2 regions of the Paenibacillus sp. PK1-4R genome follow, and region 2 is predicted to be linked to the other one. Evidence: riboswitches for the same ligand, from Rfam matches in the RefSeq annotation. Region 2 holds a riboswitch; the other holds the start of a gene.
The links. Region 2 has a riboswitch for FMN ahead of ribD (bifunctional diaminohydroxyphosphoribosylaminopyrimidine deaminase/5-amino-6-(5-phosphoribosylamino)uracil reductase RibD). Riboswitches for the same ligand answer to the same signal wherever they lie in the genome.
Positions count from the first base shown of each region.

Region 1 (14,994 bases), 430 kb from region 2:
CAGTCCCGCTTCGTACAAGTGGTTAATCGAGCGATCCACAGATCCCCAACTGCCAAATCCGGCATGCATGGAACAGATTGCATCCAGTTCTTGTGCTAGTTCGATCTCTTTCACGGTTGTATCCCAATGACTGAATTCTGGGCCACGAATGGCAAGCCCATAAGTAAGTAATTGATCCCGTGATGAAAAATAACGTTCTTTGACTCTTCTCACATCATTATTCGAATACGTGAGTTGACTATCCCGATTCCAGTAGTCCGTCTCACCAGGGACTCCATGAGCAAATACCGCCCGAATGCCAGCATCCTGAAGTCCACGAATCAGTTCATCCGTATGGTCAGGGGAATACGGCATGCTCCAATCCATTACTGTCGTCACTCCTGCGTTAAGCGCTTCCAAGGAACCGAGCAGGTTGGCAATATAACTATCTTGTGGACGGAGCTTGCTTCCCATCGCACCATAATAGAGATTTTGCAAATAAACTGGCAAGGACCAGTTGGTCCCCGCTGTTTTGACCAGTGATTCCCACACATGCCGATGCGTGTCCACCAGCCCAGGAATAATAATCATGGATGAAGCATCAATGATCTCTGCATCCGGAATATCCAGGTCGGGCTGGATCGCCATGATCAGTGAATCCTGAATCAGAACGTCCGCCCTCTTATACTGTCCAATTCGAGCATCCATCGACAACACACAGCCATTTTTCAACAGATAACTTGTCCGCACAAGACACATCTCCCATCTGATTTGCTTTGAAAGACGATCATATCCTGCTTACGAATCCGTACTGCTTCTGACTATTTTTTCGCTAGTATATATACATTATATAGTTATTGTTAGTATTTATCAATTTTGGGATTTGCGTTTCGCCCGAAATCTTCTGACCTTCATCAGATTTCCACACATCTTATCATCACAGTACTTCTGTGTTCTGCTTCGGGTATCATCATAGAACATCCAGCGACAATCCGAATTATCACAGATCCGAATCCTGCCTCCTTCTCCCTCTACCAAAGTCAAAACAAAGTCAGCAGCTACCTCAGCCATAACCTGATGCCAACCCGTTTCTATAGCTACCAGTTGGAGTTTCAGTTCCTGATCAATTGTAGTCAATGTTCTTCTCACATGCCCTGCTTCCATAACGCCATTCAACCATTGTTTTTCTATATCCGTTAATGATGCTCCAGAAGACAAGCGGGCTCCAAGAGCCAACAATTCATTCCTGAAGTTTCTCATCGACAACTCATCTTCTGGAGATGCAGGGACAGAAGCATTAAGTTGCCATCGTTCCAGAAAGTCTTGCTGCCAGCTCGCCTTCCCGAGTCTGTCCTCCGATCGATCTCCCCCACGCCAGTCATGATAATCGCTGTTTACAAAATCGGTCCATAACCTGTCCATATATACCTCCGTTTGATGTAACCATCTAATTAAACAAAGAAGGTTACAACTCATCTTTGATGTGTTATATTAAGTGTAACCTCATTAATCAGTTTTAGCTAGTTACATCACAAATCACAATTATACGCAAGGAGGAAAAGGCAATGACAAAAACAACAGCACTAGATGTGTTACTTATTCAAAAGGATGATACTTGGGATCAATGTAATTGGATTGTACCTTTGTCGAAATCCTTGGAGGGTCTTACAGCAGAACAAGCAGCCTGGATTCCACCCTCAGGGGGATTAAGCATCTGGCAGTTGGTTAACCATATGTATTATTACAACCATCGCTTATTATGTCGCATGCAAGGTAAGGAGCCTACCCTTCCTGCTGTAGACTCCAATGAATACACATTTGGGAATTCCGGAGATGCAACGGACGCAGCTGGATGGAATACACTGCTACAGGGTACAACTCGATTAGCCCAGCAGTTGCGAGATCAATTGGCTGCACTACAAGAGTCAGATCTTGATGCCGCATATATGGACTCCGAAGAGAAATGGGCACACGAACTAGCTCGCTGGGTACTCCATGATGCGTATCACGCAGGTCAGATCGTGCTCCTTCGCAGACAGCAAGGAAGCTGGAAAATCGTTTTCTAAAAAAAATGCTTGAACTGCTAGCGCTTACAGGAATAAGATGAACTTATTAATGTTACAGCTTGTTCAACACACTATATAATTGAATAGGATCTTCGGGGTAGGGTGCAATTCCCAACCGGCGGTGATGTTCTTCGGAACCAGCCCGCGACTCGCTATTAGTTCTTAACGAAGGACATCTAGCGACTGACTTGGTGTGAATCCAAGGCCGACGGTACAGTCCGGATGAGAGAAGATCAACACATTGACATGCCGTTCTCGGGAAGGCCTCTTTCCTGACGCATGTCTTTGGATGAGCCCCCGTTTATTTGGTATATACCAAAACGGGGGCTTTTGTCGATTTTGCCAACTGAAGATTCCGTGTTCTGACGAAGGAGTCCTGAATATGGAAAAGACATCAGCAGCATCACCTGTTTACCGCAAGGAACGAAGTAATACTGGATTCTGGCTTGTAGTTCTCGGCGCCGCCTTATGGGGTGTCGACCCACTCTTCCGCATTATTTTGCTAAACACGATGACATCCACGCAGATTGTACTGGTGGAACACATCATCGTCAGTCTTATTGCCATACCCGTGCTGTGGAAATTTCGGGCTGATCTGAAAAACCTACGCGCTCGCCACTGGATTGCCGTGATTTTTATTTCATGGGGAGGATCAGCACTCGCAACGGTATTGTTCACCATGGCACTAACACATAACGATCCGAATACGGTGCTTTTATTGCAAAAAATGCAACCACTCTTCGCTATCGTTCTGGCTAAACTGTTACTGAAAGAAACGTTGCCTCGTCGCTTCGGTGGATTGTTCTTCATTGCATTAGCAGGAACCTACCTGCTTACATTTGGCTTCACATTGCCATTAGGTAACTGGGACAACTGGATTCATGCTGGAAGCTTGTTATCCCTTGGGGCTGCTGCCTTATGGGGAGGTTCAACCGTTATGGGCCGATTGATGCTGGGACAGGCGCGTTATGAAACGGTCACCTCCCTTCGCTTTGTCGTTGCTCTCCCGCTCCTGATTTTTATGACGTGGAACGAAGGTGCGGCATGGACATTTCCGTCCGGAACGGGTGAACAGACTGCTGTCATCCTCAATATTCTCGGTCAGGCATTGTTACCAGGTTTGCTAAGTCTTTTGTTGTATTACAAAGGTCTGTCGTCAACCAAAGCATCTGTTGCAACACTCGCGGAACTTAGCTTCCCGATGGCGGGTGTGTTGGTGAACTGGATTGCTTTCCGTACACTGATTACATGGGAGCAGCTGCTTGGTTTTATCCTGATCTGGGTGGCCCTCTTCGCCATTTCCAGACAGCAGGAAAGATCATCAACTGCGGCCGATGCTGCACCGAAGCTGCGTACAGATTAAGTAGATATATCTGAGGTTCACATATAAACAAATAGTCAAATATAAAATAAAACCATTGCACATCAAATTAGATGAGCAGTGGTTTTTTATTTCCATTACTCAATTTACTCGATATTACTCGATCATTTTCTCAATTAGCACTATGAGCTATTCCCCTGTGCTTTATTTCTATATCACAAATGCAAATGCTCCTCTATTCTCTCCTTTCATACCGAATATCAAAATCATCGCGCTAAGTCTCTTCTATGTTTTGTCTTTTATCCAATCCGGTGGTACGATGACATATGGAATAAACAGATGAATTATATTCAGAGAGGAACGATCATGATGTCTTCATTCTCATATACCTCCTACGACGCCGTAGGTTTGGCTGAACTGATCCGATCCCGGGAAGTATCCCCGGTTGAAATGCTGGAAGCGGCGTTTGCACGCCTTGAAGAAGTGAATCCGCAACTTAATGCGGTAATTCGTACATATGAAAATCGGGCACGGGAGGAGGCTGGCTTGGTTCGCCCTGGAGAACAACCTTTTGCCGGTGTGCCCCTGCTCCTGAAAGATATTTCGCAATCCTTGGAAGGTGAATTTCTGACTTCAGGCTCACGTTTGTTCAGCGAGCATCGTGCATTACGCAATTCCAATTTTGTCACTCGACTCCGTGATGCAGGCTTTATCTTCATAGGACATACCAATACGCCTGAATTTGGCTTGAAAAATATCACAGAGCCCCGCCTCCATGGTCCAACTCGCAATCCATGGAATATCAATCACTCCCCAGGTGGTTCAAGCGGTGGAGCTGCCGCGGCTGTAGCTTCGGGTATTGTTCCTCTCGCTGGAGCCAGTGACGGAGGTGGTTCGATTCGTATCCCGGCTTCCTTTAGCGGATTGTTTGGATTGAAGCCAACACGCGGGCGCACACCTGTAGGACCGGGAGTTGGTCGTCAATGGCAAGGCGCATCGATTGATTTTGCCCTCTCTCGCTCGGTTCGGGACAGTGCTGCATTGCTTGATACGTTACAAGTCATTCAGCCCGAAGCTGCGTTCCATGCTCCACTCTTTCCAGGCAGTTACTTGGCAGATATGAGCTATCCACATCAACGCAAACTGAAAATTGCATACACAACGGATTCGCCCGTGGGTACACCTGTCAGCGCAGAAGCCAAAGAGTCTGTATACAAGCTCGTTCGCTGGTTGGAAGATCAAGGTCATCATGTTGAAGAAAAACTGAGTCCAGTCAATGGAGTTCGGTTGATGGAGAACTATTACATGATGAACAGTGGTGAGATGGCCGCGATGATCTCTTCCATGGAACGATCCATGGGCCGGGCTCTGACCTCCGATGATATGGAGATTGAATCCTGGGTTCTGGCTGAAGCAGGCAAAAAGGTGTCCGCTGCGGAATTTGTACATAGCTTAGCTGAATGGGATGTAGCTGCAGCCCAGATGTCCACTTTGTTCGAGCGTTATGACTTCTACGTCACACCTGTTAATGCTTTTCCTGCGCCTAAGATTGGGGAACTGACACCTCATGACGAACAGATCCGTAATCTGATGCGAATCAGTGAATTGGACAAGACCCAGCAGCAGCAACTCATCTATGAAATGTTTGAGCCAAGTCTTACGTATACACCGTTCACCCAGCTTGCAAATCTGACAGGCCAGCCTGCGATAAGTGTACCTCTGCATGTGACACCTGAAGGTTTGCCAATGGGCGTTCAAGTGATGGCAACCAAGGGACGCGAAGATTGGTTGTTACATCTGGCTGGACAGCTTGAACAATCAGACCTCTGGATTGGGATGAAAGGTAATCCGCTGTTCCCAGCATAAACGCAATATTTCACACGTTTCTCATGAGTAATCTTTCATGCACCCTATTCTTATTCTTCATATTCGCATGCCTACATTACTTGCTATAGTGCATGAAAGCAATGTCATCTCCGCATACTGAAGTAAAAAGACCTCGGAGGAGACAGTGATGAATTCAACGGAATCTCATAAGCAATCTATTCACATTCCTGCTAAGACAGGCTACGCTCTTAAAGTGAAAAAAGGCTCACTGATCCGTATAACTGATCTGGAGGGGCAGCAAGTGGTTGACTTTGTCGCTTATGATGCACAGAATATTAATAATCGGCTTGATCCCGGGGTAACCCTCGATGTCCTGCGCAATTACAGAATTAAACCGGGGCAATGCCTGTATTCCAACCGTTATAAACCTCTCATTTCCATTGTCAGTGAAACTGTAGGCATTCATGATTTTTTCAATTCGGCCTGTCGTCCGGAAATGTATGAGGTCTTATATGATAAAAAGGACCATCCCAGTTGTTATAATAATCTGAATACTGCTCTTGAACCTTTCGGTATCTCTCCCCCTGATCAACATTATCCTTTCAATCTGTTTATGAATTCCGTAGTAGATGGTGAAGGCAAAATTGATGTTATCGCTCCCGAATCATGTGCAGGCGATTATGTTGAAATGGAAGCTTTGATGGATCTGATCATCGGTTTATCAGCTTGTCCGTGCGAGGAAAGTTCTTGCAATGGCTATCATTGTACACCTGTTCAACTCGATGTGGAGTCGCCTGCCGTTTAAAGTGTTATATCCTCACAGTTTGTTCTAATTCACTCCTTGCGGGAATACGATGACTTGTACCCATTTTATGTGACTACTGGTACAATTCGTCGAACCCGTTAAGGAGTGAACGTGTTTATGTCTGTACTGTTCAGTTATATTATTCTGGGAATATCATTGTCAGCTCCAATCGGTCCGATTAATGCAGCTCAACTGGACCGTGGAGCTCGACATGGATTCATGCATGCCTGGATTCTAGGACTCGGAGCTATGTTTGCAGACTTAGTGTATATGCTGCTGATTTATTTTGGAGTTGCCCATTTTCTGGACACGCCGTTCATGCGCTCTTTTCTCTGGTCATTTGGCAGTTTTATTCTGATTTACACGGGAGTGGAAACGCTCTCGAAGCTGAAACAGGGGATTCAAGGTACATCTACTGCGGAAGCGACTGTTCGAAAATCGTTTATTTCCGGTTTTTTAATGGCCCTGTCCAATCCACTGAACATTTTATTTTGGCTTGGGATCTATGGCTCTATTCTCGCGACAACTGTGAAGCACACGGACATGGCTCATTTGCTGCTCTACAGCTCAGGCATATTCATTGGTATCCTGGTGTGGGATGTCATTATGGCTGGAATGGCCAGTCGATTCCACAAACATAGCAGTGAAAATGTATTGCGCTGGATCTCCATCATTTCGGGAATCTGCCTGATCGGATTTGGTTTGTATTTTGGGTACGAAGCTGTACGTTCCATTTTTTTCTGACAATAAAATCAGACTGGACAGTCACCCAACTTCCCCCACATTAATACTGTAACGGTATCATGTGGAATGGAGTTGGGAATCAATGGCGGAGCTGTATAGTGCCGACGAAATAAACACCTTGTTTGAGCGTCTTCCATCTTGGCAGCAGGACGCTTATTCGCAATTTGGTAAAATGATCGCCGATGAAGATAATACGTATCCATGTGTACCTGGACGAATGGGATTTCTGTCAGGACATTTGAGGTACGGCTTTACGTGTGACCCCCGATCTGAACATGCTGCCGAAGATATGGCCGATCTGCTTAGACAATATGGTCCTGTCTCCAGAGACACTGGCCATTACGCTTCCATGGTTGTGATCTGTGAGACGCCAAGTGATCTGAAAGATCATACAACGGTAGAGCAATATCAGACGTTATTCTGGCAAATGCTTAATCGGGTAAGTTCACACGATACCGAGCCGTGGCCGGAACATATTTCAACCGATCCTCATGATTCATCATGGGAGTTTTGCTTTGGCGGAGAGCCTTACTTTTGTTTCTGTGCAACTCCTGCACATGAACTCCGAGCCAGCCGGCATTTTCCTTATCTCATGTTTGCCTTTCAACCACGTTGGGTATTCGAATCCATTAATGACAACACCCCTCTTGGCCGTAAAATGAAAACCTTAATTCGCAAACGTCTCGCTGCGTATGATGCTGTACCTGCTCATCCTTCGCTGATGTGGTATGGTCAGCAGGATAATCTGGAATGGAAACAGTATTTCCTGCCTGATGATGAGCAGACACCTTCCAAATGTCCATTCATGCGGATGAAGCAAGCCCTAGGCAAGTTGACGAAATAATCTTAAAGCACTCATTAATTCGTTGTGCAACTTCCACGAAAGTTGCTGAAACTTGCTTATGGCTTGGATGGTGCTGACTGCGGTGGTTTCGAGCCACGTACCTTATGAACAACATATGTGATAATCCCAAGGAACACCACAAGTCCCACACTTGCCAGCAGACCTGTTCTGCTGGCTTTTTCCATCGCTGTCCCAGCAACAGCAGCCACAATGAATACTATGGCAATCCATACTTTTATGCGATTCCACTTCACGGGCTTCATTTTCTTAATGTACGTGATGCAGATGAGCAGCCATGTATACATTAATACCAGACTACCTGCTGTCGTCACATATTCAAACAAACTCTTGGGCATCCATAATGCCATCAACGTAGACAGGACTAATCCAGCCGCTGTGCAACACAATGCCTGAATTGGCATGTCCTTTTTACCCCAGGTCTTTGTGAACAGCTTTGGTGCATCTCCATCTTCTGCGAGTTTCACCAACATGGACGTAATGGCATATAACGAAGCCACCATCGTCGAAAATCCGGCTATAATCAGAATTCCGTTGAGAATGTGGACCACAACGGTTAATCCAATGGTTGACATGGCTTTGACAAGCGGACTTTCATCTGGAGTTAACTGAGCTGAAGGCACAAGCAACAGGATCAACGCAATTGAAATCACATAGAGTGTACTCACCGATAATAACATTACTCGACCTGATTTCACTGCATCTTTTGGTTCTTTCAGGTTAGCTGCCATTAAGCCCATAACCTCGATCCCGGCAAAAGCAAAGAATGCATAGATGAAACCGGTCCATACCCCTTTACCTCCATGCGGGAACCATTCATTCTTCAATTGCTCTGGTGTTACTTTTACAGGTAACCAACCCAGACATGCCGCTCCTGCTATAGCTATAAATGCAACCGTTGCAGCAAGTTTGATTACAGCAAGAATATTCTCCGTTTTGGTTAATCCCTTCGCTCCCAATGCAGCAATGAACAAACCTATAGCGGCATAGATCGCAACAAATGCCCAAAGCGGAAACTTGGGAAACCAGAATTGAGAGAACAGCCCAAGTGCCGTTAATGAGCTGCCCATGATGAGCATTTCAGAGAACCAGTACATCCATCCACTACCAAAACCAGCCCAAGGTCCGAATGCTTCGCCTGCATACGTTCGAAAAGCACCTTCCTTTGGATCTTCTGCGGTCATCTGTGCCAGTGCACCAAATACAAAGTAAGTACCTGCCGCCGCCAGCACCAACAATATAAGTACGGATATCCCGGCCCAATGAATCGCCAGACTGGTCCCTAGAAAAAATCCCGTTCCCAGTGTGCAACCCGCGCCAAACAAGGATAGGCTGACCCAACTTAGTTTTTCGTCGTCGTTTTTACGGTGTTGCTGACTTTTCATGAAGCTCCTCCTTCTACCTTATCCCCTTACGATTTACAGGTCATGGAGGTTTTATGTCTGTATTGCCAAAAGAATTATTATTAGTTTACATAATAATTAATATGTTAAAAACATTCTGATAATGAAATTAAGCTGTATGCTTTTAGGCATTATTCATAAAGATATATTTTAAATTTTATTTAAATCCGCAAAAAAAGTGGTTGACTTCAATCGCTTAAAATGGTTTTCCTTTTAAACTTGGAGGTGCGTCAATGTGGCTATATGAGAGATGGTAACTAAGGTGAGAAAATGATTTTTTTATTGTGAATTTTTCATATGATGAAATATTATAGAATAAGTCGTTATTTCTTTTAATTTGAACGTAGACTGCCTCTTTTTCGTATTTTCTTAATAGCTTCGTCGTTTTTTATAAATTTAGTTGTTTATAAGAAGGGCTACTTCCTGGGATTTTTCCTTTTTATCCTTTTTTACCAGTTTTCGCGCTAGGCTGACGTATAGACATTATCCCCTAAAGTTTTTCGCAGCCTCTGTTCCGAATGCTATTATGAATTTTTCATATATTGAAAATATTTTATGTTGGTCATAAAAAAAGCCGCCATAATGGCGGCTTCGCTAATATTCTTCATTTTTTAAGTCCGGCCAGTCCAGTCTGTTCCGGCGATTTCTTTCCATCGTGCTCTAATCTCATCATAAATTTCCTGTGGTAATGCGCCTTTAGCCACAAGATCAGCATTTTGCTGCCAGCGATTTGGCTTAGCTGTTCCTACAATAGCTGTGTCTACACCTTCGGTACTTAGCGTAAATCGCAGTGCTGTTTCCACCGCTGCCTGGGCATCTTCACCCAGAAAACCATAGTTTAGTTCACTTAAGCGCTTCCAGTATATAAATGGATAAGCCTCTTCCGAAAGTGTTTCATACGTCCAGGCCGCATTGGCAATTGGTCTTTTCGCGATTACACCCATGTTTCTCTTTCTTGCCTCAGGCAACGTAAGTTCAATTGCTTCCTGATCTGCGATATTTAATGAAGTCTCCAGGCTGTCAAATACTCCGGTCTGAATCGCATATAGCGCATCTGTTGTATCCCCACTGTATCCGATAAATCTGGTCTTTCCTGCTTCCTTGGCACGCTGTAGCACTTCGATTACTGCTCCTTGGCGGAGTACTTCTTCAGAGCAGCTATGCAAATGGATAACATCCACATAGTCCGTTTTCAGCCTTTTCAGACTGCGGTCAATCGTTTGCTCCAGTACTTTGGCATCCCAATCTGGACCTTCGATCCCGGCAGCATGTCCACATTTGGTGAACAAATAGTAGTCATCACGCCGATGTGACAGCACCTCACCGATTAATTCCTCGCTGTCCCCGTAACATTCAGCTGTGTCAATTACGTTTAATCCTGCATCGAGGGCACTATTCAGCAATGTCGCTACATCCGTTTTGGATACATTTTTGCCTATTTCCGCTCCGCCAAATCCAAGTGTACTTACGTTCATGCCAGTATTACCGTACTTGCGCGTTTCCATGGTTATCTTCCTCCAAGTTCAGTGAATTGGGTACAGATAAATAGAAATGATTAACTTTCCCTATGTTATTACCCATGAGTTGGTTATGCCACCCACTTTTCTAAACTACAACCAACTTCATTTATTTAGAAGCCATAAATGGACATTCCACCGTCAACCAATAACGTCTGACCCGTTATGTACCCCGCTGCATCTGATGCCAGGAATACAACTGGCCCTACCACTTCTTCCAGTTCTCCCACTCGCTGAAGCGGTGTGCGGCTTACAATTTCCTGCAAATACTGGGGATCATCCAGTAGCTTTTCAGTCAAAGGTGTTCGGAAATACCATGGCCCTACTGAATTGACACGGATTCCATACTTGCCCCATTCCAGTGCGAGAACTTTGGTCATATGAATTAATGCAGCTTTGGTCGCACCATATACAACCCCTGTCCGCAAAGCCGTATGCCCACCTACCGAAGAGATGTTGATGATCTTCCCAGTCCCACGTTCTTTCATATGCTGACCCGCCAACTGCGAAGCGAAGAAAGCCGATTTTAAGTTTGTCTGCATGATGGTCTCCCACTGCTCGTCCGTTACTTCAAGTGCTGGAGTCCGTATGTTCATACCTGCGTTATTCACCAGAATGTCCAGACTACCCATCTCCGAGATTGCCTCTTGAAACGTCTCTTCCAGTTGTCCTTTTGATGTCACATCCGCAGTCAGAGCGAGCGCTTTACGCCCTGTCTGTTCATAGATGTAGGTGGCTGTCTCCTCAATTTCTTTCATCGTTCGGGATACAAGTACAACGTCACTGCCTGACTGGGCAAGTCCAATCGCAATTGCTTTTCCGATCCCTCTCCCTGCACCTGTCACCAGTGCTGTCTGTCCATCAAGATGGAATGTGGGTACGTTCATGTTACTCACCCCTTCATTAGTTTTTTAATTTCTGCATTCAAACAGAATGCTTTATATGTAAGTGAAGTCCCGATTGGAATCAGGTTACAAAATATTGGCTTGGATTGCCCAGTTCCGGATGGAACTTCTCTCGAAAGCGGCCTCCAGTATACTCCCCTATAATTTTTCGCCAGAACGCCTGCGCAATAACATTGTTACGAACCTGGGTCACTTTCCATCTTCCTGGAAAACGTTTGAACAGCTCATAGGCTGCCCGAGTGCCCACTCCACTGCGCCGATATTTTTGCATCACAAAAAACTCAGTCAAATAGTAGTCGTTATCCTTACTTCCAGGCTCCAACTTCTCCACCAGAGCAAACCCTGCAGGTGCCCCATCACTTGTAATCAAAAAAGGAAACTTACGGTCCTCTTCTGTCCAGAATGCTTCCAGACCCGGATACTCCGGAAAAATGCCGTTACTGTCCACATCAATATTCAGATATTTGGTAAAATCATATAGATAAAATTGCATTAAATGCCGAATCACCTGACTGCGTTCCCGGGGAACCAGTTCTATTTTCATATTCATCCGGTTCACCTCCTCTGCTTTACGTATACTAATTACTTTAATGGTTTACGCGCCGAAGGGCAAGGAAGCATCCTCTACTTACTGCCTGCTTTGGTGAACAAGCTGTGAGCATGTAAATTATGGTACACTAGAGCATAGAATACTATTAAATTGAATATTAATCTTATATGTTTTTCACATGGAGGTGTCGAACTTGACCAACGTGCAAAAAGAGATTGATCGACGCAAGCTGGATGACAAACTACCTTCCATGCCTTGGTTCGTTCAGCAATTCATGGACTACAAGCTACCTGACCTGTCCCCCTCTACCCTGCTCGAATATCTGAGAGATTACGAAGCTTTCTTCGGATGGTTGCGAGCAGAAGGGCTGTCCGAGGCAAGCTCTAATAAAGAAGTAACTTTGAATGAACTGGAAGTCCTTCGCATGGATTCGGTTACCGCCTATCGGTTATTTCTCACAACCAAACGGGAAGGAACCAATTCCAGAATTACCGTCTCTCGCAAACTCTCTTCCCTTCGTTCCCTTTTCCATTATTTGAGCCAGATTGCGGAAGATGAAGACTTTTATCCTTTGCTGAAGCGGAACATTATGGCCAAAATCGAGATCAAACGAACCCATAAACCCAAGGACACCGCTGCCAAACTCAAAGGTAAAATTCTGGAGGAAGAGGAACTGCTGGAATTTATCGGCTATATCCTTGAAGGGTACGCTGTTGATATGGAAAAGAACAAACAGGCACTGTATTCCCATGAGCTCAACAAAGAACGGGACGCCTGCATTGCCAGCCTGATCCTCAATTCAGGTTTACGGGTGTCGGAGGTTGTGAATCTGAACGTCGATGACCTCGATCTGAACAACAAACTCCTGTATGTTTATCGCAAAGGTAACAATGATGAGACGTACAAAACACCCGTTTATTTCAGGGAGCAAGCCAAGGACGAACTCGCAACTTATATGAACCTGCGGCAATCACGTTACCGTACGCCCAAGCGTGAGAAAGGTCTGTTCATTGCTTTGCGTAACGGAGATTCAGAAGGAAGTCGAATGACCAAAAGAGCGATCCAGGCCATGATTATGAAATACGCCAAGCGCTTTGGCAAACCATACTTGACTGTGCACAAATTACGCCATTCATTCGCAACCGACTATTATTTGCAAAATGATATTTACAAAACGAAAGAGCAGCTTGGACACGCTTCTACGGAAACGACCGAGATCTATGCTCACCTTACCGACAAAACGATGTCCGAAGCCATCGAACGTCGTACTGATGACGGGATGTAACATCCCGGACAGAATAAAAGCAGCAAGCCACATCAAGGATTTCGATCCGAGAAAGGTCTGCTGCTTTTTTGTTTTTTTGCATCATTCAAGAAGAAGAGCATAAGTAGAAATAATTATAGTTCACATAATAAATATTACGTTATATTTAAAAAAGAATCAATCACGCTCTCTGTACATTCAATCATGTGAAGCCACCATAATATCCCACTTCTTGACGTTTCCACGATTCGAATTCACCATTCTGTCTTCACTTGCTCTCAACCATCTGTAACAACGCTTTGGCTATATCCTCCGTTTCATGAACCGAGTACCATGTTATATCTCTGCTTACGGTGCTCCGCTCTATAAACTGCTCTGAAGGTAACCATGAGATCATACCAACTACCCCTTTAAGCTGATCAACCAAGGTCAGATCTTCCTCTTCTCGAACCATCACGAATTTGGGATAAGAAGCATCCTTGAATCCTTCAATGACAATCCAATCATAACCGGACAGATGACTTAACATATCCTCCAACTTGGTTGCCTGTCGCTCCATAATCGCAGTACGTTTCTCTGACATGACAACCACCGCCGAGGCCCCAGCCTCTCCAAATTGATACGAATCCGTTCCTTCTTGATCCATCTCAAAATGGTCATGTCCATCATGCTTAATCGCAGCTACCTTAAGTCTCAAGGAAGAAAAGTGCCTGATCAGCGCGGCTGTCAGGGTTGTCTTGCCCGTGTTTTTGTATCCAACAATCTGTATGATATGTGGTTTTGTATCACTCATTGTAGTCATCTATCAACTACCTCACATGACCTGTGGGAAGTTTAATAATACGTACCTGCTCACCCGCAGGAATACCTTTTTTCTCAGGTGGAACAACAATCAGGCAATCACTGTCCTTAATGGTGATCATCACGCTGGATTCATCTACACGGGCGGCAGCCGGTATCGCGTACACCATGCCGTTGCGGATCTCTGTGCGTCCACGAACGAATCGTGTAAAATTGTTCACTTTGGTGTACTCTTCTTCCAAGATCGCAGTCCATTCTTCCAAATAAGGATGAGCATCCGCCTGCATGGAACGAATGGTTGGACGAACAAACAAACTAAAGCCCACAAAACAAGCCCCAGGGTTACCGGAAAGTGCAAATAGCAATTTATCTTTATATACAGCAGCTGTGGTCACACTGCCTGGTCGCATCGTCACTTTGTTAAACAACATCTCCACATGTTCTTCCAGCACAAGTTCGCCCATAATATCATAATCCCCGACAGATACACCACCTGTGGTCACCACGATATCATTATCTTGAATGGCTTCTTCCAGTTTGGCCCTTGCCGTATTCACATCGTCTGCAATGGAACCATACATCACAGGCTCTCCTCCTGCTTCAACAACCAGAGAGCGCAGCATGTAACTATTGCTGTTTCGAATCCGACCTGGTTGCAATGGCTCATCTACATCAAGCAATTCCGTGCCGGTTGCGAATATCGCCACCTTTGGACGTTGAAATACGGGAACTTCTGCTATGCCAAAAGTAGCTAACACGGACTGCTCTCCTGCCCTGATGATCGTTCCTGCTTCGAGCAGTTGCTGTCCCTCTTGGACTTCCAATCCGATTGGGGTGATGTTAGCACCCGACAATATGTGCCGTTTCAATGCAATCCATTGTTCTCCGTTCTCTACCTTGCTCTCGGTCATCTCCATCATGACTACCGCATCTGCACCTTCTGGAACCTG
Region 1 is NZ_CP126535.1:4,007,775-4,022,768, forward strand. Features, by position in the region: gene QNO02_RS17305 (amidohydrolase family protein) at 1-729, opposite strand, end outside; gene QNO02_RS17310 (CGNR zinc finger domain-containing protein) at 850-1,401, opposite strand; gene QNO02_RS17315 (DinB family protein) at 1,545-2,045, shown strand; FMN riboswitch at 2,130-2,283, shown strand; gene QNO02_RS17320 (DMT family transporter) at 2,428-3,408, shown strand; gene QNO02_RS17325 (amidase) at 3,736-5,232, shown strand; gene QNO02_RS17330 (DUF1989 domain-containing protein) at 5,381-5,998, shown strand; gene QNO02_RS17335 (LysE family translocator) at 6,116-6,742, shown strand; gene QNO02_RS17340 (YqcI/YcgG family protein) at 6,825-7,586, shown strand; gene QNO02_RS17345 (amino acid permease) at 7,643-8,989, opposite strand; gene QNO02_RS17350 (aldo/keto reductase) at 9,619-10,512, opposite strand; gene QNO02_RS17355 (SDR family NAD(P)-dependent oxidoreductase) at 10,638-11,411, opposite strand; gene QNO02_RS17360 (GNAT family N-acetyltransferase) at 11,491-11,979, opposite strand; gene xerS (tyrosine recombinase XerS) at 12,158-13,264, shown strand; gene mobB (molybdopterin-guanine dinucleotide biosynthesis protein B) at 13,512-14,045, opposite strand; gene QNO02_RS17375 (molybdopterin molybdotransferase MoeA) at 14,053-14,994, opposite strand, start outside.
Region 1: linked by a shared signal. The riboswitch ahead of QNO02_RS17320 (DMT family transporter) and the one ahead of ribD (bifunctional diaminohydroxyphosphoribosylaminopyrimidine deaminase/5-amino-6-(5-phosphoribosylamino)uracil reductase RibD) in region 2 are both predicted to bind FMN.

Region 2 (14,994 bases):
CGAGTCTCAGGAACGTTGGTTTGACAAACTGGCCTTGAACGAAGCCATCGGTGGTCTCAGTGAGCGGGAGCGGTTAATCGTGTATCTTCGGTATTACCGGGATCAGACGCAGTCCGAGGTTGCCAGCAGGCTGGGAATATCTCAGGTACAGGTATCGCGTCTGGAGAAAAAAATACTGCAATCCATCCGCGACCAGATCGCACAGTGATTTTGTGGAGTGCAACAACAATATTGGCGCTTATGCACCAATATACGACAACTAACAACCTTCTATCGCGCATTATGGCGAAGAAGGTTATTTGTTGTTAATACGGGGAGATCCCGAACGATTGGACTGCATGACCAGCATCATGCCAAGAATACATGCCATACCAATCCATTGATAGAAGCCAAAAGGTTCATGGAGCCATATGACAGTTGTTCCAACAGCAGCAAGGGGCTCTGCGCTCCCGAGCAGGCTTGTTTCCTTGGGTGTAAGACTTTTGAGACTCGCAATATAAAACCAAAAAGCAATCATGGTCCCAAAAAGGATCGTAAATATCAAATAACCGTAGGTTTCCAGCGTGATGCTAGCAAAATTCATTTTCCAGGGTGGGTGAATAAAACTCATTCCCAAACCAGCGATGATCATAGCCCAGCCAACCACAACAAGTGAATCGAATTTTTTAATCAGTTGCACGGCATACAGCGTATAAAATGCAGCTGAAACCCCGGATAATATGCCCCACATCACTGCGAGCCAGGAGACAGATAACTGCGTGAGTGAGCCGTTCGTCAGTAGGAGAAAACACCCACCGAGAGCCAGAACGGCGCATGCAAGGTCATTGCGTGTAAGGACAGACTGCTTACGGAGTGCGATGTAAATCATGATCATGACAGGGGAAAGGTACTGCAGGAGTGTAGCTACCGCTGAATTACCGTGTTTAATGGATGCCATGTACGTATACTGGACGGTAAGCATGCCGACCAATCCAAAAATGATCAGCTGTCCAGCCGTTTTTTTATTTCTCCACACATCAAAAATCTGAAATCGTCCATTAGTAAACGATTGAATAACCAGTAATAGTAACCCAGCGATCAACAATCGTACAGTGACATACCAATTGACCTCAATTCCATCCAGTTGAAACAGTTTTTGAGATACCGTACCCCCAATGCCCCAACAGATGGCTCCGGTCAGAACGAGTACGATGCCTGAAATTTTGGATTTTGCAGAAGTTGTCATTCTTGTTCGCCTCACCTTAAATATAAGAATAGTGTTATATTAAGGAGAAATGAGGTACATTAATATCAATATGACACTTAAAAATATAACTATATTGAGATGAGGGCCATGCGGAAAATCGAATTTATCATTGATCAACAATTGAAAGAAATGACGCAACACCGTACCGATACATTATCTATAGCCTGTTATGAGACAACCATTGTTCAAAATGTTCACGGACATATTCCTCTCCACTGGCATGATGAATTGCAGTTTGTTACCGTTCTTCAGGGTACGGCGTTGTTCCATATCAACGATCAAAAGGTGATTTTGTCCAAAGGTGACGGGATTTTTATCAACAGTGGAATAATGCATATGGCCGAAGATCATGGTGTGAGCGAGAACTGCATTTATTTATGTCTGAATTTGTCCCCGCATGTTATCATGCCTTCGGATTTGTATATAAAGTACGTACATCCATATGTAACAGCAACTAATTTGCCTTTTCTGTATATCGAAAGAGCTAACGCTTGGGGAGAACAGATCCTGAGTGCCATTGCACGGATTAGAAAGGAGTTAGTGGAAAAAGTTCCTTTTTACGAAGTAAATGTTGCTTCTGCGGTGCTGAATATGTGGAAACTGCTGATTATGAACGGATATTCCCTGGAACATGATCCATCAGAGATGAGCAGAAACAAGCGAATGAAAGACATGTTGCAATGGATTAATCTCAACTATACCGATCCAATTAAGCTGGAAGATATTGCAAAGGCCGGACAGTTAAGTCGATCGGAGACATGCCGTTATTTCAAGCAAATCCTAAAAACCACACCCATGCAATATGTGATCGAGTACCGCATCCAAAGAAGCATTGAACTATTGCAACTCTCCGAGCGTAGCATCACCGAAATTGCCTATGAGGTCGGTTTTAACAGCACGAGTTATTACATTAACCAATTCCGCAAAACAATGAATTCAACCCCTTTACGATTTAGAAGGGAATTGAACAAAAGAGAAAAAGAACATAATTGTTGAGTTATTGTTCATGATCCGTGAGCCTATTTACAAATTCCAAAGAGTCGCCCATACGGCGACTTTTTTGATATGTAAAAATAATACTTCACACTTAGTTACGCCTCAAATCCCCAAATTTCTAAAATTAATATCCAGAAGCTACCTTCACAAGTCATTGAATTTTTAAGCAAAATAACCCTCATCTTTTAATTCCCTTCCTGCCTACTCCCCAGCATATTTATTTCAAACGTTTGGAAACGGGAGGACGATGGGTAGCGGAGGGATGGAATCGGTCAAAAGGAGCGGAGCGTGAGGGTTCATCTAAGGATACATAAGCAACGCAGGCGGCAGATTAGAACTGAAGAAGCGAAGCGTTCGCATTTGTCTCCAAATTTCTAACCCTTAGAAATCAATCAAAAGAATTTGGAGACAACAGCGATCAGAAGGTTGGTCTGCCGTCGGAGTGTCTGCGTGTATCCTCCCCCGAGCAACAGCGACCAATGACCGATCCATCCCGCAGCGTCAACTCACCCTTCCAACTTTTTTCCAACCCGTTTGTAATAAATTTGCACATTCTTCAAATACTAACCTAAATTACGCAGTAAAGGAGTGCTATGGATGTCCCAGACACCCACTCCAATGGTCTATATTCGTCTGCGCAGCCGTATTCGCATCCAGAGGGGCAGAGCAGTCAAGCTTGGAGACATTGCACATGTACTGACCTCTTCTGAAGACCAGGAGGGCAGGCTACTGGAGCTTGAACTGCTGCGCCCTGGACCGGAGGATGGCAATCTGATCCTCATTGATATATTGCAGATTATTCCCCGAATTCGGCACGTCTTGCCGGAGGTAAGTGTGGAACTGATGGGATCAGGTCATACGTTGGTTGAAGTTATCGCGGGAAATGGTCAACCTTCCAAGTCCCTGTTCATTCTGGTTTGGCTACTGCTGTTCTTTGGATCAGCCTTAACGATCATGAATTTTCATGCCGATGTGAACATGCAGGAAGTACAGATTCGAATTGTGGAGATGCTCACTGGGCATCGGGACGAACATCCCTATCTGTTCCAAGTGGCGTATTCCATTGGCATTGGATTTGGAATGGCAGTATTTTTTAATCATTTGTTCAAGAAAAAGTGGAATGAGGAACCTACCCCGCTGGAAGTGGAGATGTTCCTATACCAGCAAAATGTAGATAAATATGTGATGATTGAAGAAAGCGAACGGATGCACGAGCAGGAACGCAGGGAGATGAATGCGGATGAGCGTTCTTAATGGAGCAATCAGCATTGTATTGGGTATTGCAGGGGGAATTGCCGTAGGGAGCGGCGTAATTGCGCTCATTCTGGTGCTCGATATGATTCCCAGGTTGGCCCAACTTACGCAATCGTATGACAAGACTCACTGGTACGAAGGGGCGCTGATCGGTGGTTCACTGCTCGGGACGGTGGCGGATTTCTGGCACTGGAAAATGCATGGGGTGCTGCTGCTCAGTCCAATTGTTGGTTTGTTCTGTGGGGTGTTCATCGGTCTGCTGGCCGCAGCGCTCACTGAGGTGCTTAATGTACTGCCCGTACTAGCCAAACGATTGGGCATGAAACCTTATTTGTTTGGATTACTGCTCGCCATGATTTTGGGCAAAATGACAGGTTCCCTGTTTGATTTTTTCATATATCAGCGGTAACTCGTGGCCATAGGAGGATGGAAGATGGATGAACAAACAGAGCACACAGGCCAGGAAAATAGTGAAGGTATAACGGAAGAGATGTTACACAAGTCTGCTTATGAGATTCAGAAGGAAGAAGAGGAGAAAGCGTACAGTAAGAAAAAACAAAATGAGATGTCCGACAGCATTGAGGAATCCGTGCAATATTGGCAGGAAAACGATGATATCTCCCCACGCATGAGTGAGAATAGATATACACTGCAACAGGTACTGGGGCTCGGAGAATCGTTTGACGTGAATATGAGAGAAATGGTCCTGGGTGGCAAGCACGTTGGATTGCTGATGATCACCGGCTTCGCCAAGGATGAGATTTTGCTTGAAGTGTTGAAAAGACTCACCTATCTCACGCCGGATGACGTGTCCGGACATGCACTCAAATCTTATTTTGAATGTTACATTCCCCATATTCAGGTGGAAAAAGTCGAGAAGATGAGTGCGGTCATCAACAAGGTTCTTACCGGTATGAGTGCAATGTTCGTTGAAGGGGACCGCTCGGTCTTAATTATGGATACCCGGAGTTATCCGGTACGTTCACCCGAAGAACCTTCATTGGAAAGGGTAGTCCGGGGTTCCAGAGACGGCTTTACCGAAACACTCCTGACCAATGTAACCTTGGTCCGCCGTAGAATTCGCGACCCAGGACTGAAATTTGAGATCATGCAGGTGGGGCGGAGAACACAAACCGATGTCTGCGTGGTGTACATTGACGATATTGTGGATAAAGTGCAGGTGGATTCCGTTCGTGAAAAAATTCAGCGAGTTGATATTGATGGTATTCCCTCCGCCGATAAACAGCTGGAAGAAGCGATTATCAACAAGGGTTGGAATCCGTTTCCACTCGTCCGGTATTCCGAACGACCGGATGTTACAGCTTCCCATTTGCTGGAAGGACGTGTTGTCATTTTCGTAGACACTTCCCCCAGTGTGATGATTCTGCCTACGACCTTCTTCGACCTGTGTGAGCATGCGGAGGAGAATAGACAGACAGCCTTGATGGGGACGTATTTACGATGGGTGCGTTTTGCAGGGATTCTCATATCGTTGTTTTTGCTACCGCTATGGCTTCTCATGGTTATTGACCCTTCGATTAAACCGATGGGACTCGACTTCATTGGTCCACAGGAAAATGTAAAGCTTCCGTTAATTCTACAGTTTCTACTGATCGAACTGGGCGTCGATTTATTACGGATGGCAGCGGTTCATACGCCTACACCTCTGGCATCGGCCATGGGTTTGATCGCGGCAATTCTAGTCGGGGATATCGCCGTCAAAACAGGATATTTTGTAAATGAGGTTGTACTTTATATGGCGATCGCAGCCATCGGCATGTTTGCCACGCCGAGTTACGAGCTTGGACTTGCCAACAGGCTGGTCAGGTTGGTTCTGTTAATCGCTGTTGCGATATTCAAGGTTCCGGGATTGGTGGTGGGCAGTACATTGCTCATATTGGCGCTCACCATTCACCGGTCGTACAATTCTTCGTATCTCTGGCCTTTTATACCGTTTAATGCAAAGGCCCTGGGCAACTTTTTATTCCGGCTTCCGTTGCTGGAAAATAAAAAACGTCCATCATTCAACAAAACCCGTGACAACACCAAAATGTCTGATGATCCAGACGGTGAACTGCGAAAAAGTAAAAAACACAAATGATCTTCCGAAAAATCCATTCATCTCGCTGCCTAATTTGATATACTGGTGTAAAATCATTGGAATAGCAACTGTTCCAGTATATAAAAAAGTGAGGAATGCAGATTATGTATTTACATGGTACAAGTAAAATAAACGCGCAAGGGCATCTGGAGATTGGCGGAGTTGATGCAACAGATTTGAAAGAACAATTTGGAACTCCCCTGTACGTTGTGGACGAGCAATTGGTTCGCGAGCGTTGCAGAGAGTATATGGAAGCATTCCGTGCTTCCGGATTGGGCTTCCAGGTTGCTTACGCAAGTAAAGCATTCTGTGTAATGGCGATGTGTGCCCTTGCAGCTGAAGAAGGACTTTCCCTGGATGTTGTATCTGACGGTGAACTGTTTACTGCACTGCAAGCAGGATTCCCGGCTGAGCGCATTCACTTCCACGGTAACAACAAAACGCTGGAAGAGATCGAAATGGCTCTTGATGCGGAGATCGGATGCTTTGTTGTTGATAACTTCAATGAACTACATCTGTTGCAGGCTGTAGCAGCGGACAAAAATCGTAAAGTAAACATTTTGCTTCGTGTGACGCCTGGTGTTGAGGCACATACGCATGAATATATTTCTACAGGTCAAACGGATTCCAAATTTGGATTCGATATCGGTAATGGTACGGCATTTGAAGCGATTGACTTGGCTTCCAAGCAGTCTAACCTGGTATTGCTCGGTGTGCATTCCCACATCGGTTCCCAGATCTTCGAAGTTGAAGGCTTCCAGATGGCTGTTCAACGTGTTGCTGAATTTGCAGCAAGTGTATATGAGCGTCTTAATGTTGCTTTCAAAGTGGTTAACCTTGGTGGTGGATTCGGAATCCGTTATATCGATGGAGATACACCGCTTGAAGTTGCGCAATACGTGAAGGCTATTACAGACGCAGTTAAAAATCATTTTGCTCAAATCGGCTATGCCGTACCTGAGATCTGGGTTGAGCCAGGCCGCAGTATCGTGGGTGAAGCGGGAACAACGCTGTATACTGTTGGAACAAGCAAAGACATCCCAGGCGTGCGTAAATACGTTGCCGTTGATGGTGGTATGACCGATAACCCACGTCCTGCTTTGTATGAATCCAAGTACGAAGCTGTGCTTGCCAACCGTGCGAATGAGGCTGCTCAGGAAACGGTATCTGTTGCGGGTAAATGCTGCGAGAGTGGCGATATGTTGATCTGGGATCTGGACCTGCCAAAAGTGGAGAGCGGCGATCTGCTCGCTGTAGCTTGTACAGGTGCATATAACTACTCCATGGCGAGCAACTACAACCGTATTCGTCGTCCGGCTGTTGTGTTTGTCAAAGACGGTCAAGGAGATGTCGTAGTACGCCGTGAGACGTATCAAGATATCATCCAGAATGACCTGGTACCAGCGCGCATTGGCAAACAGCCAGTAACTCGCTAATTCGTCAAAAAATAATGCGTTTCTGCATTATTCAGGATATAGGGATTTTAAATTTGAAGCAGATGAAAAGGGAACTTCCTTTTTCGTCTGCTTTTTGTATATTCGGACTAAATTATGAAAAAAAGTTTCCGTTTTTTTTGCGATCCAGTCATTTTCGGTGTACACTAAGAAAAGTGCTGTAATGCTTGACCCAGGGTCATGCGTTCTGGCACCATTAACGATGGTCAATACGAAAGGAGTCATTTACATATGGCGAAACAAGCGAAAATTAAATTGGCAAACGGCGGAGAAGTTCTGATCGATCTGTTCGATCAAGAAGCTCCAAACACAGTAGCAAACTTTGAGAAACTGGCTAACTCCGGTTTCTACAATGGTCTTACATTCCACCGCGTTATCCCGGGCTTTGTAGCTCAAGGCGGATGCCCTAACGGTAGCGGTGCAGGTGGCCCAGGTTACACAATCAATTGTGAAATTAACCCGAACAAACATGAGCGCGGAACACTTGCTATGGCACATGCTGGCCGTAACACAGGTGGAAGCCAGTTCTACATCTGCTACCAACCGCAACCACATCTGGATGGACAACATACTGTATTTGGTAAAGTAACTAAAGGTATGGAGTTCGTGGACGCTTTAGAAGGTAAAGACAAAATGGAAACTGTTGAAGTTGTAGAAGCTTAATACCTTCACCTTAACTGGATCCAAACATGAAGTGCTTCTTTTATAGAAGCACTTTTTTTGTTTTTTTACATACTTGAAATCGATGATTAGAAAGGATGAATAAAACCTTGGATACGGTTACTCAGCTAAGCTTGTTAAAACAAATTTATAGTGAGCGCACGTTGTGGGATGAAGAACTGCAGGCATCGCGCCATGTCGTTCCGGATAGTCTATCCGTAAAGGATCGAGAAGCGCTTGAGGCAGCGGGGCATGAACCGAATCGATTTGTACGTTCCCAACATGATGAAACGATTACTGAGCTGAAAAAAGTTGCGAATCAATGGACGCTGAATGATGCAGCGCAGGCTTTTGTATCCTCTTTGTGGTCAGCACCCATGATCTGGCGCTCGTTGCTTACGGGCAAGCTTATTGCGAGCAGTATGCCAAGTCATGGACATACGCCATATCCATCTTCAAACACTTGTAAGATTTGCGGATTAAGTGTAGATCAAGCAACCGACACGACGCTGCAATGGTATTGGCGCATGACCAATGGAACCCCGTTGGACGGTGATCCTTTTGGATATGTGCTGGCACTTCGAGAGTTGGCGGCAGCGCAGGAGCTTCCAATACCCAATGATTACGACCGTTGGACATTCCGTGCGGTGTTAACGGTGCTGCGCGAATTACCTCCCAAAACACGCTACAGCAAGGCAGCAGTAGCGCTCAAGAAGGAACGTCTTTTGCCTACACAGAAGGAATATGCCTACCGTGATTTGCTTGAGACGTTAGCTTTGATTGGCATATTGGATACGCCGGAACATCCTGGAATGATCACGGAATTCACCACTTACATGCAACGTGACGCACGCCCCAATGTTCGGGTTGAGGTACAGGCGCCTCTGGCGTGGTGGGACTCATCTGTAGGAATCAATGAGAACAACCTGAACAAGATATTTCATGATTTTGATCTGAATAATATATCTCTTGCGGATAAGCCTGATGAGAGTCCAGCTGTAAAGGACACGATCTTAGGAGCATTGGAGAAGAAGAGAAGTGTTCGCGGAAAAGTACCAAAGGCATCTCCTGATGCAGGTACCGGGGAGGTACAGTCTGGAGATGTGTATGCTGTTCGGGTCCGGGAAGGTGTATGGGTGACAGTATACTGTCATGAAGTCAGAGACAAGCGTGTCATCGTTGAATATTTGGATGGTGTCTTTCCAGAGATGCCGGGAAAAGCAGATTTGCATGGAACGTTTCGACCGAGAGCGAATGGACGCTGGAAATGCTCGGCTATTGCGATTGATTCCACAAGTTGGGTCAGAAGGGTGGCAAGAGAGTTCCCGCTGCCAACTTCGCCCCTGCAAGAACCTGATCGCACTCCATTCCATAATGCCAAAGAATTAAAGCATATGGCGAGCTGGTGTTTTCCTGATATGTAGAATGCTGCGATGGATGTGAAATGTGCCTCCAAACAAAAACCGTACCTCCTTGAGAGGAAGCGGTTTTTTGTTGTTTCTTAGCTTATTAAAAGTTAGTATGTGACAAAAAGGAACAAAAAACAATTGATTTTTTGGCATTAAAGTGCTAACATCCAAGTAATAACGAAAGCAATCCTTCAGGGCAGGGTGCAATTCCCTACCGGCGGTGATGCAGGAAGTGTAAGGACACATGTCCAGCACTTGATGCAAAGTCCGTGACCTGTCTGCCAGTGGCAGATGGCTGATCTGGTGTAATTCCAGAACCGACAGTATAGTCTGGATGGGAGAAGGAGAGGTGCAGACCTAACAGGTTTGCATTCAGCAGGAGTATTGCTGTACAGTCACGATTTGTCATGTCTTGCACTGTGCAGGGAAGATCCGGTTACGCCGGACAGTTCCATACATATGCCACACGATAAAAGCTCTTTACCTGTAATTGATGTTCATTAAGGTATGTGTCTATTTTCACTTGCCCGAAATGAAGTTTTGGGCAAAGTGTTGGCGTGCTGTATCCATTTCACTCCTGCTGGTGACATTTGTCTCTCATCATCCCCATCGAACTGATTGTTCGACGGGGATTTTTTAATAAAAAAGACTTTAAACCGCGGGGTGAACGGATTTGGAAATGATCAATGATGAATTTTATATGGCACTGGCATTGGATATGGCGGAACGAGCACAAGGACAGACGGGGATTAATCCGGTCGTTGGATGTGTAGTTGTGAAAGAAGGTCGTATTGTAGGTCTGGGGAGCCATCTGAAACGTGGAACCGGTCATGCGGAGGTGCATGCTCTTAACATGGCAGGCAGCGATGCAGAAGGAAGTACGGTATACGTTACACTTGAGCCCTGTAGTCATTATGGCAAGACGCCACCTTGTAGTGAACGCCTGATTCATGAAAAGGTAAAACGTGTTGTCGTATGTTGTGAAGATCCAAATCCGCAAGTATCCGGCAGAGGCATCAGCATGCTTCGTCAACAAGGCATTGAAGTTGAAGTTGGCGTACTGCGTGAGCGTGGAAGACGCATGAATGAAAAATTCATTAAATTTATAACAACGGGTCTACCTTTTGTGACACTGAAAACGGCTACTACTTTGGATGGCAAAATTGCTACTCGCAGCGGAGACAGCAAGTGGATCTCCAACGAGCCCGCTCGTGAGATTGTGCATGCCCTTCGTCATCGTCACCAGGGAATTATGGTTGGCGTCGACACAGTGATTGCCGATAATCCGGAACTTACAACCCGTTTACAAGTGGAAGGCATTAGTCCGGTGCGCATTGTGGTGGATTCCAAGTTGCGTCTTCCCGTAGGTGCCAAAATGGTTAAGGATGGTCTTGCTCCAACATGGGTTCTGACCACAGACGAAGCCAGTCCTGAAGCTGCTGAACGTTTGGAAGCTTATGGTGTTGAGATTATACGCTGTGGTCCTGGACCACGTGTGGATCTGTTAAGCGGACTTAGCAAGTTGGGTGAGCGTGAGATTGGTTCGATTTTGCTTGAAGGTGGGGGCACTCTGAATGGAGCCATGCTGGAGGCACGGTTGGTCGATCGACTGCTCATGTTTATCGCACCGAAGATTGTAGGCGGTTATGATACACCTGGAAGCTTCCGCTTCGAAGGTGTGGAACGTATGAATCAGGCGATTCAATTGAATCAGTTGGAGATCGAAAAAGTTGGAGATAATATCAGCATTGGCGGTATTCCGGTGTGGCCTGAATAAATAAATGAATTTTAAAGAAACAAGTTAGACTCTTTATAAATTAAAGAAGGGAGGCGGCAGCATGTTTACCGGTTTGGTGGAAGAAGTCGGTCAGATCCGGCGTATTGGTCGGAAAGGCGAAGCGATGGTCCTGAATATCGGAGCTTCCGCCATCATGGACGATCTGAAAATTGGTGATAGTGTAGCAGTGAACGGCGTGTGCTTAACTGCGACAACGCTCGAAGGTGGAGGTTTTACCGCCGATGTAATGCCTGAAACCTATCGCCATACCAATCTCAGTCAGCTGCAATCTGGCAGTAAAGTTAATCTGGAGCGGGCCATGCAATCCGGCGGTCGTTTTGGCGGACATATCGTTCAGGGCCATGTCGATGGTACCGGAGTGATTGGCAGTATAACACGTGATCAGAATGCAATTGTGTTTGAGATCAAACCTGATGATCACCAGTTGTTCAAATATCTGATTCCCAAAGGATCGGTTACACTGGATGGCATTAGCTTGACCGTTGTCCATACGTCGGATACCGCATTCACGGTTTCCATAATCCCGCATACCATTGGTGAAACTGTACTAAATGTGAAAAAGACAGGGGATACCATTAATATCGAATGCGATATTTTGGGCAAATATGTGGATCATCTGCTCCAGTATGGGAGAGGACATCGGGAGACGGGTGCTGGCAAGCCGCACAGTATCAGTGAAGATTTTCTCGCCAATCACGGATTTGTATAAATAGAGAACAGAAATTAACTGGAGGTGGACCCATGTCAGAACAATCCATTCTGGACACAATAGAAGAAGCCATATATGATCTCATGCGTGGTAAACCCGTCATTGTTGTGGATGATGAAGATCGGGAGAATGAAGGCGATTTTATCGCTTTGGCCGAAAAGGCGACACCTGAAGTCATTAATTTCATGATTACTGAAGGTAGAGGTCTGGTCTGTGTTCCGATTACACAACAACGTGCGGACGAACTTAACCTGAAACCGATGGTTCAACAAAATACGGATTTCCATGGAACAGCCTTCACCGTCTCTGTGGACCACAAAGATACGACAACAGGTATCTCGGCACATGAACGCTCTATTACCGTGAAAGGTCTGATCGATCCTGAAGCGAAAGCTGGGGACTTCCGTAAGCCTGGTCACATGTTCCCGCTGATTGCAAAAGATGGCGGTGTACTTCGTCGTGCTGGGCATACAGAAGCGGCGGTAGATTTGGCCATTATGTGTGGTTCATATCCCGCAGGCGTGATCTGTGAAGTGATTAAGGAAGATGGCACAATGGCCAGACTTCCGGATCTGCAGGAGATTGCCCGCAAACATGATCTGAAGCTGATCAGTATTCAGGACATGATTCGTTACCGTAACGAAAAAGAGCAGCTGGTCCAACGTGAAGTGGCTGTACGTATGCCAACGGACTTTGGCGAGTTTCAAGCGGTGGCTTATACAAACGCTGTGGACAACAAGGAGCATGTGGCTTTGGTCAAAGGTGAAATAGATGGTTCCAAACCCGTACTTGTACGTGTGCACTCTGAATGTTTGACTGGTGATGTATTCCATTCCCATCGTTGTGACTGTGGTCCTCAGTTTGATGCGGCACTCAAACAGATTAACGAGGAAGGCAACGGCGTACTGCTCTATATGAGACAGGAAGGCCGGGGCATTGGGCTAATCAACAAACTCAAAGCCTATAAGCTGCAAGAGGAAGGTCTGGATACGGTGGATGCAAACCTGAAGCTGGGATTTGCTGCCGACTTGCGTGATTACGGGATTGGCGCTCAAATTCTGAAAGACCTTGGGGTTCGTCAGATCAGACTGCTTACTAACAATCCTCGTAAAATTAAAGGCCTTGAAGGATATGGACTTGAAGTTGTAGAGCGTGTTGCGATCCAGATGGAAGAGAACGAGGACAATACGGTTTATCTTCATACAAAGCAAGCAAAGCTGGGGCATATGCTCAAGTTTGATGATATCGAACAAAACGAACAGTAAATATATTTTATATGAATAACGTTCACCATGTAATTTATGGAAGAGATTAATTAGGATTTCCGTTACTTACATTACATTATACCGTTAGGGAGATGACTTGAATGCCACAATTTTTTGAAGGACATTTAGTATCAGAAGGATCCAGATATGGAGTTGTTGTTGGACGTTTCAACGAATTTATCACCAGTAAATTGCTTAGCGCAGCGCTTGATGCATTCAAACGTCACGGCGTGCAGGATGATGAAGTGGATGTAGCCTGGGTTCCAGGTGCGTTCGAAATCCCTCTGATTGCGCAGAAAATGGCGGAGAGCGGAAAGTATGATGCGGTGATTACCTTGGGAACTGTCATTCGTGGATCCACTACGCATTACGATTATGTGTGCAACGAGATGGCTAAAGGGGTAGCAGCAATTAACCTGAAAACTGGCGTGCCTACAATCTTTGGATTGGTTACGACAGAAAATATTGAACAAGCGATTGAACGTGCCGGAACCAAAGCGGGTAACAAAGGTTGGGATGCAGCTACGGCGGCAATTGAGATGGCAAACTTGACGAAACAGCTAAAATAGTGCTTATTTAATAGTAGTGCCCTGCTTTGCGCAGACGAACACGGGAAACCGGATTCGGACGGCTTAGCAGGGTTTTGTATTTTTCTGGCGGGAGGATTCGTCTAGTGACGGTAGTTACATACAAACTGGAGACTTTTGAAGGGCCTTTGGATCTGCTGCTTCATCTGATTGATAAGGCTGAAATTCATATCCAGGATATTCCCATCAGCGATATTACCGATCAATACATGGCGTATCTGCATTCGATGCAGGAACTGGAACTGGATATTACGAGTGAATTTCTGGTCATGGCAGCAACATTGCTGTCGATCAAGAGCAAACTTTTATTGCCCAAACCACCGGTCATTGAGGACTTCGAGGATTATGATTTTATGGAAGAAGAAGATTATGATCCACGTGCAGAGCTGATTGCACGTCTGATAGAATATCGCAAGTACAAGGGAATTGCGCGTCATCTTCATGAACGGGAGTGGGAACGTAGCCTTATATTTTCCAAAGAGCCCGAGGATCTGCGCCCCTATATGCCCGTAGAAGCCCAATCGAACCCGGTTGAGGGTTTACACACCTCTGACCTGATTGCAGCCTTTCAGAAGGCGCTACGTAAGGCTGAGAAGCGCACAACTGTAACCCGAATCAAACGGGATGAGATTTCGGTTAAGGACCGGATACGGGATGTCATCGGCGCTTTGGAAAGTATGGGGCCGGGAGGCAGACTGTTATTCTCCAAGTTGATGGACGAGCATATCTATCGCCATGAGATTGTTGTCACTTTTCTGGCGGTGCTGGAACTGATGAAGATGAAGCAGATTGTCTGTTATCAGGAACGGATGTTTGAGGATATCGTTATGGAGTGGAGAGGGGAAACAAAGAATCATGGATTTTCCGAAATTGAAATCGATTATTGAAGGCCTGCTGTTTTTGTCCGGAGAAGAAGGTCTGAGTATCAAACAAATCGCCGAGATCGTCGACCAGCGAGTGGAACTTGTAACGGACGCGATTGAGGAGATGATTCATGAATTCTCACAGCAGGGACGAGGTGTACAGATTCTCAAGATCGCTGGTGTAGTTCAGTTGGGAACCTTGCCTGACCACGCTGTATATTTCGAGAAACTGGCATACTCTCCCGCACGCACGTCCTTATCCCAGGCGGCTCTGGAGACGCTGGCCATTGTGGCGTATCGTCAGCCGATTACACGGGTAGAGATTGAGGAAATCCGCGGTGTAAAATCGGAGCGGGCCATTCATACGCTTGTGAATAAGGATTTGATTATTGAAGTGGGACGAGCCGAGGCGATCGGACGACCAATTCTGTACGGAACGACCAAGTCATTTCTGGATTATTTCGGACTGGCTTCAATTAAAGACCTTCCGGAACCAGGCTTGTTCGAAGATTCGGAAAACCTGGAGGAAGAGACACAACTGTTATTCAACAAATTGGATTTGCAACAACTGGAACCGGAAAGTGTTGATCCGACGGATGATGCGAGTCAATTTGACAACGAAGACGATAATACGGATTCTTCACTCTAATTT
Region 2 is NZ_CP126535.1:4,438,754-4,453,747, reverse strand. Features, by position in the region: gene sigF (RNA polymerase sporulation sigma factor SigF) at 1-208, shown strand, start outside; gene QNO02_RS19275 (DMT family transporter) at 296-1,225, opposite strand; gene QNO02_RS19270 (AraC family transcriptional regulator) at 1,334-2,242, shown strand; gene QNO02_RS19265 (stage V sporulation protein AA) at 2,840-3,496, shown strand; gene QNO02_RS19260 (stage V sporulation protein AB) at 3,477-3,905, shown strand; gene QNO02_RS19255 (spore germination protein) at 3,930-5,597, shown strand; gene lysA (diaminopimelate decarboxylase) at 5,702-7,033, shown strand; gene QNO02_RS19245 (peptidylprolyl isomerase) at 7,283-7,714, shown strand; gene QNO02_RS19240 (hypothetical protein) at 7,822-9,135, shown strand; FMN riboswitch at 9,304-9,470, shown strand; gene ribD (bifunctional diaminohydroxyphosphoribosylaminopyrimidine deaminase/5-amino-6-(5-phosphoribosylamino)uracil reductase RibD) at 9,794-10,897, shown strand; gene ribE (riboflavin synthase) at 10,959-11,627, shown strand; gene QNO02_RS19225 (bifunctional 3,4-dihydroxy-2-butanone-4-phosphate synthase/GTP cyclohydrolase II) at 11,660-12,892, shown strand; gene ribH (6,7-dimethyl-8-ribityllumazine synthase) at 12,994-13,461, shown strand; gene QNO02_RS19215 (segregation and condensation protein A) at 13,566-14,366, shown strand; gene scpB (SMC-Scp complex subunit ScpB) at 14,335-14,991, shown strand.